One region of the Brevibacillus nitrificans genome, then DNA from elsewhere that is predicted to be linked to it. Evidence: riboswitches for the same ligand, from Rfam matches in the RefSeq annotation. Region 1 holds a riboswitch; each other region holds the start of a gene.

Region 1 (4,185 bases):
CCTGATAGTTGAGCGCGGTCATGGTTGGCGTATCAATTTGATTACTCAGCTTGTTAATGAGTTCGGTTAGCTGCGGGTACTGCTTGAGCGTATCGTTGCGCACGACAGCAGAAGCTCCATACGGCGGGAAGAAATGCTTGTCGTCTTCCAGCGTGACCAGATTAAATTCCTTCAGGCGCGAGTCCGTGGAGTAAGCCAGCACAATATCTACCTCTCCATTTGCAACGGCTTTATAGACCAGACCGATATCCATCGGAGTCTTTTTACCAAAATCAAAGCCGTATTCCTGCTTGAATGCCTCATACCCGTCATTGGGGCGCTCCAGCCAGCTCGCATCTGTACCGAGATGCAGCTCCCCCGCTACCTTTGCCAGGTCGGAGATTTTTTTCAGCTGGTATTTATCCGCGATTTCCTTGCGTACCGTAAACACGTAGGTGTTGTCAAAGCCGTAAGACGGGAACCACTCCTGATCAAACTTCTCCGCTACGCCTTTTTTCACCAGATCAAAGGCTTCCTGCGGGTCTTTGCTGAATTCCTTCAGCCCTAAGCTACTTGTCAGATCCGTCCCCACGTAGCGGATAGCTGATATTTGAATATCGTTATTCTCCATGGCCTTGAGCACAACAGGAGTTGCCCCCAGTCCTCCAACCAGATCGACCTTGATATCGGAATTCCCCTCGATGACCTGCTTGAGCATCTGTGCCATGATCGTCTGCTCGGTCGTTGGCTGATGCCCGATTTTCACGACATTACTGGAGCCGCAGCCTGCAAGCAGGACTACCGAAAGAACGGCCGTAACAAAAGCGTATATCCATCTCTTTTTCATAGATTGCTCCCCCTTAATTCGCACGATTGCTTCTCAGACCTTTTGGTGTGCAAACATTTTGTATTTTCCGTGTAATGAAATCGGCTATCGTCGCCAGCATTGCGGTTGCAAGCGCTCCGGTCAAAAGCATGTTGTCGTTTGCAACCCCAAGTCCGGTAAACACCAGATACCCGAGTCCTCCTCCTCCGATCACCGCAGCGAGCGTCGCCCAGCTGATGGTATAAATAGTGGCCGTCCGAAATCCACCCATGATAATCGAGATCGAGAGGGGCAGCTCCACCTTCCACAAGATCTGAAAGCTGGTCATCCCCATTCCCTTCGCCGCCTCTTTCAGCGCGGGGTCTACCTCCATGATGCCGGTAAAGGTGTTGCGAAGCATGGGCAAAAGCGAGTAAAGAAACAGTGCCACAATCGCGGGTACGGCCCCGATTCCCAGCAGCGGGATCATCAGCCCCAAAAGGGCAAGGCTGGGAATGGTCTGCAAAATATTGACAAAGCCAATGACGTAGCGGTTCATCTTTTCCGTTCTTGTCAGGATGATCCCGAGCGGCACAGAGACGAGAAATCCTGCCATGACCGCGACAAACGAAATGTAGCTATGCTCCCAGATCAACAATAAAATCTGCTCGTGCCTCTCCTGGATGAACTGAACAAATTCACTCATGTCTTCCCCTCCCTCTTTTTACGAAATGCTCCAACGGGGAAGCGTCGCTTTTTTCGTCGACGAGACTGCCTGTCGCTCCTGTGCGCTTTTCAACCGCTTGATTCCGATAAAGTCCGCCACAAAGGAATTGGCAGGACGCTGCAGCAGCTTCTCGGGAGAGTCCACCTGTACCACAGCGCCATTGTTCATCAAGCAGATGCGATCGGATATCTTGATCGCTTCGTCCATGTCGTGCGTCACAAAAACGATGGTCTTCTTGATCGTCTTTTGCAGCCTTACAAACTCATCCTGCAGCTGCTCCCGGCTGATCGGGTCCAAAGCACTGAAAGGTTCATCCATCAAAATGATGGGCGGATCTGCCGCCATGGCGCGGATGACGCCAACACGCTGCTGCTGTCCACCGCTCAGCTCAGCCGGGTATCGGTTTTTGAAAACCTTCGGGTCCAGCCCGACCATGTCCAGCAGCTCATCGACCCTTTTTTCATACTGCGCTTGGTCTGCCTTTTTCAATCTGGGTACCAAAGAAACATTTTGCCCAATCGTCATATGGGGAAACAAAGCGATTTGTTGAATCACATATCCGATATTGCGCCGCAGCTCAACGGGATCTCCCAGGGAGACATCCTCCCCATTGATCTCGATTCGCCCTGAGGTAGGCTCGATCAGGCGGTTGATCATTTTCATGGTCGTCGTCTTGCCGCATCCACTGGGTCCGATCAAGACGAACAGCTCACCCGCTTTGATTTGCAGGTCAAGCTTTTGGATGATGGAGACATCGTTGATGCGCTTCTCTACGCTGTGAAAGGAAATCATCTACCCCAACTCCTCCTCAAAAATTTTATGAAAAGAAAAAAAGCCGACACACTGCGTTTCATCAGGAGGGCCCTTCCCGACAAAAGCAAATGAGTCGACTATTCTCTCACATACAAATATGAACAAATAAGCTTGATAGGTGCGGACGACCCATGCCCGGATAGAGCAAAAGCCGTTTGCACATAAAGCAAGCGGACAAAAAGAAACTTGTATGCATGATCTGCTTTAGCCGACGAGGTTAGCTGACGGGTAGGATGGCAGTTTGCATCCCTTCTGTTTTCACAGAATTAACCCCAAAGATGGTTCCCCCGTTTTCGTCAGAGACGAAACTAGGCCCGTATTTAATTAGGTAACAATAAAAGGTTACCATAATGTTTCCAGTGGCTCAAATCTGAAAATTCTCGATATTCCCCCCTCTCTGTGGCTCAGCGGCAGTTGACCGTAATCTCTTGCCTTATGCTTGCTTATCCTGCCATTTCCTTTTAAATCCATATCATTCTTGCATTCTATTCGTAAAAAAAGAGCACGAACATGAAATCGTTGACCTAGGAATGATGGACCCATTCTTTCATCCAGTGCTCCTGATCCTGCAAGTAATACGTCCGAGGATACACCTCTGGGTAATCACCGATAAAGGTAGCCCACCAGAAAATCCCCGCTCCGTGAATCTTTGCCCCTGCTTGGCTGGCATTGACCAAGCCCTTCGCGGCGGAGTAGATGTTTTCCACGTACGGATCGTGATAGACCACTCCTATCTCTTCTACCGTTCTGCGTTCATAGGCTGGCATGATGGGGAGCAGCTGGCAATTGCCTTTTGCCGAGAGAATAGCGTCACTGTATCGCTTCATCTCCGTTGTCCATAGCGTTTGATAGGCGTAGGGAGAATCGATCGGCGAATCCCATCCCATTTGATCGTACACCATCGGATTGATCTGATTGACGATGGAGGCAATTCTTTGGATATACGCGTAGCTCCACTGTTTTTCCCCGCCATACTGAACGGGCGCAGCCACCGAGAAGTAGCGATTGCCGCTCAGCGCATGTTCTCGCAAATAGCGAAGCATATTTTCCAGTTCGCGGTCGTCTGTGAAAAAAGGTTCCATGTCGAGATGAACGCCATCCACCCTGTACAGCTTTCCGTCCCAGAAAATGCCTTCATGGACGAGCTTCTGCACGATCTGATTCACATTTTGATGAAATGTCTCTGTCCCGAAAAGGGGGTTCGGCTGTTCGTTTCCATTCTCGTCCTTTGTCAGCCTTTGATTAAAATTAAGCACCGCAATCACCACTTGGTCCGGTGCAGCTTCCTTGGAGTATTTCAGCCATTGTGCCAGTCCGGCATAGCTCCTCGCGTCGAGCATCCCCCATTCCGTCAGCATGCCAACGTCCGCCATCTGATAGCGAATTCTCATCTCACGCAATTGCTTTACACGGGCTTCGATCTCTGCGGGAGCCTGGGACTCGGCAAACCAGTCATTCGGCAGAAACGCTGCATTATTCGTATGGCAATCGAAGGTGCACGAAGCAGGGACAAGGCTTATATCATCAAAATAAGAAACACCGCCTGCGATGGCATGATAGACATAGACGTACACCTGTATGTGAGCCGTGCCAGGCACAGTCGTAAAAGATAGCGATTTTTCCACAAAGGCAGGGCTCTTGAAGGTAAGCGTCACTCTTCCCCCTGGGATTCGTTTTCCGTTCTTGTCCAGACATTCTGCCCCGATAATCCCTTCTTGGCCGAGTCTGTTTACGCTGCCTTTTCCTTTCAGTATGTACGTCTTTCCCGGGACAGCAGCGTCGATGATCTGGCCTGCTCCCCCCTCAGCCTGATCGACGGCAGCAGCGTTACTCCCGCTGTTTTTGGCTGCCGGGGTCAGGT
Region 2 (4,185 bases), on a different contig from region 1:
TATCTGATTGCCAAAAGGCTCTATCGCTACAAACCGATTCTGTTGTTTTCACCTTTGCTGTTCACGCCTGTTGCACTGGTCTTTCTGATCCTCGGCACTCATACGGCATACGAAGCCTATAACGCAGGTGGAAAATGGCTGGCGTACATGCTGCAGCCTGCTACCATCGCATTCGCAGTACCGCTCTACAAGCATTTTCCGTTGTTGAAAAAACACGCTTCACAAATCGTAGTGAGCGTCACAGCAGGCTCTGCAGTCGCTGTCGTCTCTTCTGCCTTGCTGGCCTTGCTGATGCATGTAGACAAACAGGTCATGTTCAGTCTGATCCCGCGGTCCATCACTACACCGATCGCCATGAATGTTTCCGAAATGATCGGCGGAGTGCCTTCCATCACAGCTGTCCTCGTCCTGATTACAGGGCTGCTCGGCTCGGTGATCGGTCCGTACATCATTTCCTATCTGCGCATTCAGGATGACATCGCCCGCGGAGTTCTTCTGGGTACGAGCGCACATGGGGCAGGGACGTCCAAAGCCTTTGAAATCGGCTCATTGACGGGAACGGTTTCCAGTATTTCCATGATCCTGGCTGCATTGGTTACACAGCTCGTCACGACGATCGTTGTATAAACGAAAAAGGCAATCCCTTTCGCAGGGACTGCCTCTTTTCAATTTCTGCCTATTTTTTCAAACGATACGGTACGGTCGCGATCTTCACATCCTGCCGGGCAAACAAATACGCCCGCAAGAAAAAGCTGGTCTGGTTATGCAGCAGATTATGCCACCAACGCTTTGTGATGAACTGCGGGATCATGACCGTCACATGATCCGTATCGGCTTTCTTCCACTCCACGGTATCGATGAACTTGAACAGCGGCTTGATGATACTTCGATAATGAGAGCGCAGAACGATCAGGCGTACTCCTGGATTCCACAGCTCCCATTTTTCCTCCATCTTTTTGATGTCCTCGTCGCTGAAGCCCACGTAGACGGCCACGATGTCATCAGACAGGGACTGCGCGTAGCTGATGGTATTTTTCACGACCTGCGAAATACCCGCCACCGGAATCACGATGACGCTGCCTTTTGCCTGAGGCTTGTCGGTCGTGATGTCCAGTCTCAGCTCGCTTGCCAAGTCCTGATAGTGACCGTTGATTTTGCGGAAGATAAAAATCACGATCGGTAGAAAAATGAAGATCGTCCAGACTTGGGAAAATTTCGTGATCAGGAAGATCAGGCAGATCGTCAGCGTAGTCAGCATCCCAATCGTATTGATGAGAAAAGGAACCAACCATCCGGCAGGCTTTTTCGTCACCCACCGCTTCATCATGCCGGCTTGCGACAACGTAAATGGGATGAAGACCCCGAGCGCATACAGCGGAATCAGATTCTCCGTTTCTCCGCCAAACGATATCACTAAAATCGCGGACAGAATGCCGAGAAAAATGATCCCGTTGGAGAAGCCGAGCCGATCCCCTCGGACCATGAACATGTTTGGCATAAACCGGTCTTTGGCCAGCATAAAGGCGAGCAGGGGAAAGGCTGCAAAAGCAGTATTCGCTGCCAGGAACAGGATAAGAGCCGTAACAGCCTGGATAAAATAATACAGGATCCCTCTGCCAAAGACAGCGGATGCGATTTGCGAAACGACCGTTTCCTTCGGGCTGGGAGCGATGCCAAAGACGTAAGCCAGCAAGCTGATGCCCATAAACATCACACCGAGAATCAGCCCCATCATGATCAAGGTCAGGGCTGCATTTTTCGGAGCCGGACTTCGGAAGTTGGGAATCGCATTGGATACCGCTTCTACGCCGGTCAAAGCTGAACAGCCTGAGCTGAATGCCCGCAGCAGCAGAAAGAGCGTAATTCCCGGGACCGCAGCGCCGTAGACAGGTGCATGTACTTGGACGTTGCCCGTCATCCATTGATAAGCACCGCCCAAAATCAAGAGAAAAATCGCGACGACAAACAAATAGACCGGATACATCAGAATCGTCGCTGACTCGGTGATCCCCCTCAGGTTCAGGATCGTTACGGAGATGATCATGAGCAACGCAATCAGAACACGATGATCATGCAATACCGGAAACGCTGAAGTAATCGCGTCTGTCGAAGCCGAGGTACTCACGGCTACGGTCAAAATGTAATCGACGAGCAGCGAGCCGCCAGCCACCAGTCCGGTCGACGTGCCAAAGTTGTCTTTGGCAACGATATACGCTCCGCCGCCTGTTGTATAAGCAAAGATCGTCTGGCGGTAAGATAAAATTAGAATGGTTAAAAGTCCTACGACCGCAATGGAGATCGGAATGGAATACCATAGCGCAGCAGCTCCGAGCGTAACTAACACAAGCAGAATTTGCTCGGTACCATAGGCTACAGAAGATAACGCATCAGATGACAAAACGGCTAATGCCTTGACCTTCGAGAGCTTTTCTTCACCCAGTGCGTTTGACTTCATCGGTCTCCCGATTAAAAGTCGTTTCAACCCCATTATCATGTTGATCTCCTCACATACTTTTTCAGATAGTTTCTCCTCTTGATGTAGACAGCTTCCCCTCAGATATTTCCTAAATCCCCTCCTTTTTCCCGAAAAAAAGAACAAAAAAGAAGCCAAACGAGAAGGAAACTCACTTGGCTTTCAGGGCATAGCAAAGTTAGGCTATGTCATTTATACACAAAGTAAATGTTGCCTCTCTTGGTACGCTTACGGAGTTAGCTGACGGATTCGGGTGTAAGAGTCACCCTACTCGAAATCTTCGAGATTCACCCCATGTGGCACGACAAGTCCCGCCACGTTTGGTTCCCCCGCTCCCATTCAAAAATGGGACTCAGCGAATCGGTTATTTCCATTTGTCTTTATCACGAAACAAATAATACTCCCGTACGAAGCGCTTGTAAAGATCTAATTCTCTTCATTTTTGATCGTGAAAAAGATGCCCCCATAAGCAGTTTGATCTGCTTCAAGGACATCCCCCAAGGTCCTTTTGTCCCTTAGTGTGAGAGAACATTCAAGGACGTTTGTACGTGTTCCGCGCAACGCTTCGCTTCTTGCGCGAGGATCTCGTCTGTAGCTTGATTGGCATCATACACGACAAAGGCAGGCAGGAACGTTCCGTTGCATTTCGTCAAGGTTCGTTCAATAGGACGAAGCAGCTCGCTGATCGTGTAAAAGTTATCTCCACCAGAACGATACGACTTTTCCGTCCCCCCTGCTGTCGTGGCGACCAGAAATTCTTTCCCTTTCAGATGAACGCCCTCTGGCCCAAATGCCCAGCCGTACACAAGCACTTCATCGAACCACTTCTTTAAAAGCGGTGGGCAGCTGTACCAGTAAAATGGGAACTGAAAGACAATCCTCTCAAATTCGAGCAGCAGCTCTTGCTCCCGCTGAACATCAATCTGGTAATCGGGATACTCCTGATACAGATCGCGGACCAACACTTGTCCATTCTTCTTCCATTCACTCAACAGCGCCCGATTGGCGCGAGATTCAGCGAGCCGTGGATGCGCAGCTATCACCATGATTTTCACAAAGAACACCCTTTCTTTCGTTGCTTCGTCTCGGGATTACATCCCCCATTATTCGAAAGAGAGGGAGGATTGAAAAGTACGCTTTTTCTTCAGACTACGTCCTGAAAACCGTACCATGGATGACAGCTCGGTTGTGGGCAGACAGTATGAAAAACCGTACTAGGTACGAAATAACAGCGTACTGTCAGAAAGCAGGATACTCTGGTAAAGTAACGAAGAGCACATGGAGCATGAGGAAGGGAGGGAAAAACGTGCAAGAAGAACTTCGCGATCCTACACGGACACAAGGAATTCTCGCCACGCTTCAGGTCATCGGCGGCAAGTGGAAGCCGCTCATCTTATTCATCCTCCTGCACGATGGCACCAAGCGATTTGGAGAGCTGCGGCGCATGCTTCCAAATATCACGCAGGGCATGCTGACCAATCAGCTGCGTGAGCTCGAGCAGGACGGTCTCATCGTACGCCGCCCCTATCAAGAGATCCCGCCCAAAGTGGAGTATTACTTGTCTGAGCACGGAAAAACGCTGAGCTCCGTCTTGGGCGATATGTGCGGGTGGGGGTTTCGGCACTTGGCCTACATGGAGCAAAATGATCAGCATTCGGGATGAGGCTTTGATGGGGCGAGAAGAGAAACAAAAAAGAGTCCTCAAAAGAAAG
Region 3 (4,185 bases), on a different contig from region 1:
GACGACCAAACCAAAGGTAGATTTGCTATCGCTTCTGCTCTCGACTGTTGGATTTGGGGGAATTGTGTACGGATTTAGCAGTGCGAGTGAAGGACATGGAGGATGGGCAGGCTACTCAGTCTTGCTGCCGATTGTGGTCGGTCTCTTATCGCTGGTGCTCTTCACCATTCGGCAGTTAAAAATTGCGGAGCCTTTGCTTGACCTGCGAACCTTCCAGTATCGCATTTTTCGAATCTCTACCTTAATCATGATTATCGTGATGATGGCGATGTTCGCTGCGATGATGCTATTGCCGATCTTTCTCCAGAACGCCTTGGGTTACAGTCCGTTTGAGGCTGGATTAGTGATGCTGCCAGGGGGAATCATCATGGGCATCATGTCACCCATCACGGGCAGGCTGTTCGATAAATTCGGAGCGAAGTGGCTGGCGATTGTAGGCTTGATTTTGATTGCACACACCTTGCTGCAATTCGCGTTTATTACCGTTACGATCTCTTACCTCACGATCATGCTGTTCAATACACTGCTCATGCTGGGGATTTCCATGCTGATGATGCCCGTGATGACAAATGCACTCAATGAGCTGCCACCGCCTCTGTATCCACATGGCACCGCGATCATTGGGACGCTGCAGCAGGTAGCAGGAGCTGTCGGGACTGCCTTGTTGGTAACTGTCATGATGAATGGGACCGATCGATATTTGCAAAACTCCGCACCTGGCCAGGATGAATCTACCCTGCGTATGCTCTCGATGATTGCAGGAATGAAAAGTGCGTTCCTGCTGGCATTTGCTTTGGTTATCGTCGCTTTGCTTGCTTCCTTTTTCCTGAAGCGCGCAGGCAAACCGAAGCAGCCACAAGGCGCGAAGCAAGTGTCACCGAACTGATTAGGGAAAGAAGACCGTCTCTGACGTACCGAAGGGATGGTCTTCTTTATGCTTGTTGACATTTGGTAAATTTCACTATACAATTATCTTGAATTTGAGATATTTCTCCAATAAAATGGTGAGACGCGACTTTTTCTCCCCATAAATCTCTAATTTAAGATATACGATTTCGAGAGGGGTTATTCCGATGAGTGAATTTACAAACCTGGTGAAACAAAGAAGGTCCGCAACAAAATTTATACCCGATGTAGAAATATCGGCAGATGAGCTCGATGAGATCTTTTCGCTCGTGAAGTTTGCTCCCTCTGCGTTCAACTTACAGCATACTCATTATGTCATCGTCAATGATGCAGAAATGAAGAACAAAGTCTTTGAAGCCGCACAAAAACAGTATAAAGTGAAAACTGCATCAGCGGTGATCCTGGTCCTGGGCAATCAAGAGGCACATACGCAGGCAGGGAAAATCAATGAGGGGCTTCTCCAGCTGGGGGTAATCGATAAGCGGGAATACGACGACACTGTCTCCTCGATCCATCGGTTTTATGAAAAAGGGGGCGAGGCGTTAAGACGCGATGAAGCTATACGATCTGCAAGCCTGTCTGCCATGCTGTTCATGCTGGCAGCCAAAGAGAAAGGGTGGGATAGCTGCCCGATGATTGGCTTTGATCCCGAAGCGATTCGCGAGCTGCTTAGCATCCCAGAGCAGTACGTACCGGCATTGATGATCACGATAGGCAAGGAAGATATGTCGAGCCAAAGAGTCCGAGGCTATCGCAAGCCAGTTGGAGAGTTTGTCAGCTATAACCAATTTACTGTGAAGTGAAAAGCAGGTTTACATAAGGGCGAAAGCATTTCAACGAATGAATGCTGCGGCTGGGTGGATACTAATATCGTGGAAAGTCCCGCCGAGTACAGAATGTTGCGCTGAATATGCAGCCGCTATCTGCCCAGGTAAAAAACAAAACCAAAAACGCCGGGCCCTAGTTACAGGACTCGGCGTTTCTATCCCTTTTCATTATCCGATAAATTCTTGAACCCAGTACCCGTTCACAAAACCTACACCGATTTTGGTGAAAGCAGGATTCATGATGTTTTGACGGTGGCCTTCACTGTTCATCCATTGGTTCATGACTTCATCAGCAGTTTGTTGGCCCATCGCGATGTTTTCACCAGCGGTCATGTAAGACACACCAAATTGTTTCATCATATCGAATGGAGAGCCATACGTAGGGCTTGTATGGTCAAAGTAGTTGTTGCTGGACATGTCAGCCGCTTTTGCTTGTGCGACCTTGTTTAGGGAAGCGTCCAGCTCCACTGGCTTCAGGCCTGCTTTAGCCCGCTCCTGGTTAACCAGATCAGCTACCTGCTTCATGACAGCGGATGCGTCAACTTGCTTTTTAGCTGGCTTCGCGGGTTGTGGAGCAGGTACCGGCTGCTGTTGAACCGGCTGTTGTACAGGCTGCTGAATAGGTGTCGCGTATTGTGGTTGAACAGGTTGTTGCATCACGGGTTGATAGCCGTATTGTGCTGTATATGGGAACGATTGAGTTTGTTGTTCAAGGGCCGCGGCAGAAGCTGTGTTAGAAAAGCCGGAAAGAACAAATCCCAATCCCAAAGTCGCGATCGTAATTGTACCAAGGCGTTTCATATTCACATCGTCTCCTTTTTTTGGCCTACGAGGTTAGCTGACGGATTCGGATTGAGGAAACAACCCTACGCACTATGGCGATTCACCCCATGCAGATCTCTCATCTGCAAAAGAAGATCCCCCGCACTTCCATTCGAGAGGAAGTTTCGGCTGTTTTGTTTGGCATGACCCAGAATAACAGAGATTCACCTGTGAATGAAAGGCATAAATTTTGGTAGGATTCATGTGTTATATGCGGACGCGGGTCGAGAGCGCACGTCTTCCTTGCAAGAAACGACTGACTAGATCGGTATCAACAAGTCGTTAAACTTGCTCTTAGCGCTTGAAGGAAGACAAATGATTCTTCAGATGGCAAGCCAGTTGAATTTTTAGCATGTCCTCCTGACTGTCAAATCGAAGACCTAGTCGTTCCTCGATGCGTTTTAAGCATTGAGACAGGGTATTGATACGAATATGAAGTTTCTTTGCCGTATCGATCGCGGATCAGTTACATGCCACATACTGCATGAGCGTTGTCTCCGAATCACTGCTTTGAATGTGGGCCGCGCGCAGGGGAAGGAATATTTCTTCGGAAAACTTCTCGATGTCCTGCGAGGACTGATGCAGAAAAAGCGATTAATCCCAATCTCTTCGTAGCTCATGAGACCGGATTGGTGCGGTTGATTAAAAAAGAGATGGTCTTCTGGGCTTCCTCATAGCTTTTGGCTATCTCTTCTACATTGAGGTAAGTACCACCGATACCACCGTAAAGGAAATGTTGATCGGTGTTCAGCCATTCCCGAACAATCGTTTCCAGCTGTGAGGTGATATGCTTTATTTCAGCAGCCTCATTCACGGAAAAAAGCAGCGTGATTTTGTTGTGAAATCCAAAAGTCCGTTTATTGATGGCGGATAGCCGTTGATTGATTTTCGATAGCAGCCGTTGCAGCCGGGCTTCCACTTCATAAGGTTCAAAAGATCCAGGGATTTCGCATTAGCAAACAAACGTATAGGTGTTGATTTTAAAAGGAAGGGAGACAATCATGCATCCTAATAGCACCGACCCAATGAAGATCGGGTATAATGCCTCTAAAAAGATCATAATGTTTGGAAAACTACTGGTTCATCCCAGTAGTTTTTTCGTTTTTCCTACATTGCCATCCAAACAAACGAAATGTTGACAAAGTCCACTAAATCAACTAGATTAATTGTTGACTATGTCCACTAAAGGAGGCCAACCATGAGCCTGGATGAAGGCATCATCGCAGATATTCGGCAATTCAATCGCTTCTATACCAATATTCTTGGTGTGTTAAACAAGCATGTATTGGATACCGGATATACGTTGACAGAGGCGCGGGTTGTCCTGGAGATTGGCTTCATGGAGCCGTGTATTGCGAATCAGCTGGTCGAAAAATTAGACATGGATCGCAGCTACATGAGCCGAATCATCTCCAAGCTCCAAAAGGATGGGCTTCTCGAGAAGGAAAGCTCCCCATTGGACAACCGGACGAGCCTGATTCGACTGACTCCAAAAGGGGCGGCGTTGTTTCAACAGCTGAACGAAAGATCGGATGAACAGATCGAGCGGCTGCTAGATGGGCTATCACCAACAGAAATCAGTGAGGTACGTTCTTCGATGTTGTTTATTCAAAGCAAAATGAACCGATTG

What was found. Region 1 has a riboswitch for cyclic di-AMP ahead of EDM59_RS30710 (ABC transporter ATP-binding protein). Riboswitches for the same ligand answer to the same signal wherever they lie in the genome.
Region 2: linked by a shared signal. The riboswitch ahead of EDM59_RS13555 (APC family permease) and the one ahead of EDM59_RS30710 (ABC transporter ATP-binding protein) in region 1 are both predicted to bind cyclic di-AMP.
Region 3: linked by a shared signal. The riboswitch ahead of EDM59_RS06855 (CAP domain-containing protein) and the one ahead of EDM59_RS30710 (ABC transporter ATP-binding protein) in region 1 are both predicted to bind cyclic di-AMP.

What each region holds. Positions count from the first base shown of each region.
Region 1 covers NZ_RHHU01000030.1:8,096-12,280, forward strand. Annotated here, with positions in the region: gene EDM59_RS30700 (osmoprotectant ABC transporter substrate-binding protein) at 1-826, opposite strand, end outside; gene EDM59_RS30705 (ABC transporter permease) at 840-1,490, opposite strand; partial or broken gene EDM59_RS30710 (ABC transporter ATP-binding protein) at 1,548-2,303, opposite strand; cyclic di-AMP (ydaO/yuaA leader) riboswitch at 2,517-2,649, opposite strand; partial or broken gene EDM59_RS30715 (glycoside hydrolase family 18 protein) at 2,849-4,185, opposite strand.
Region 2 covers NZ_RHHU01000009.1:38,521-42,705, reverse strand. Annotated here, with positions in the region: gene EDM59_RS13560 (LrgB family protein) at 1-627, shown strand, start outside; gene EDM59_RS13555 (APC family permease) at 677-2,494, opposite strand; cyclic di-AMP (ydaO/yuaA leader) riboswitch at 2,683-2,841, opposite strand; gene EDM59_RS13550 (NAD(P)H-dependent oxidoreductase) at 2,989-3,528, opposite strand; gene EDM59_RS13545 (winged helix-turn-helix transcriptional regulator) at 3,780-4,136, shown strand.
Region 3 covers NZ_RHHU01000003.1:1,077,026-1,081,210, reverse strand. Annotated here, with positions in the region: gene EDM59_RS06865 (MDR family MFS transporter) at 1-886, shown strand, start outside; gene EDM59_RS06860 (nitroreductase family protein) at 1,074-1,709, shown strand; gene EDM59_RS06855 (CAP domain-containing protein) at 1,902-2,534, opposite strand; cyclic di-AMP (ydaO/yuaA leader) riboswitch at 2,542-2,696, opposite strand; gene EDM59_RS31740 (helix-turn-helix domain-containing protein) at 2,850-3,011, opposite strand; gene EDM59_RS06845 (CdaR family protein) at 3,172-3,474, opposite strand; gene EDM59_RS06840 (MarR family winged helix-turn-helix transcriptional regulator) at 3,754-4,185, shown strand, end outside.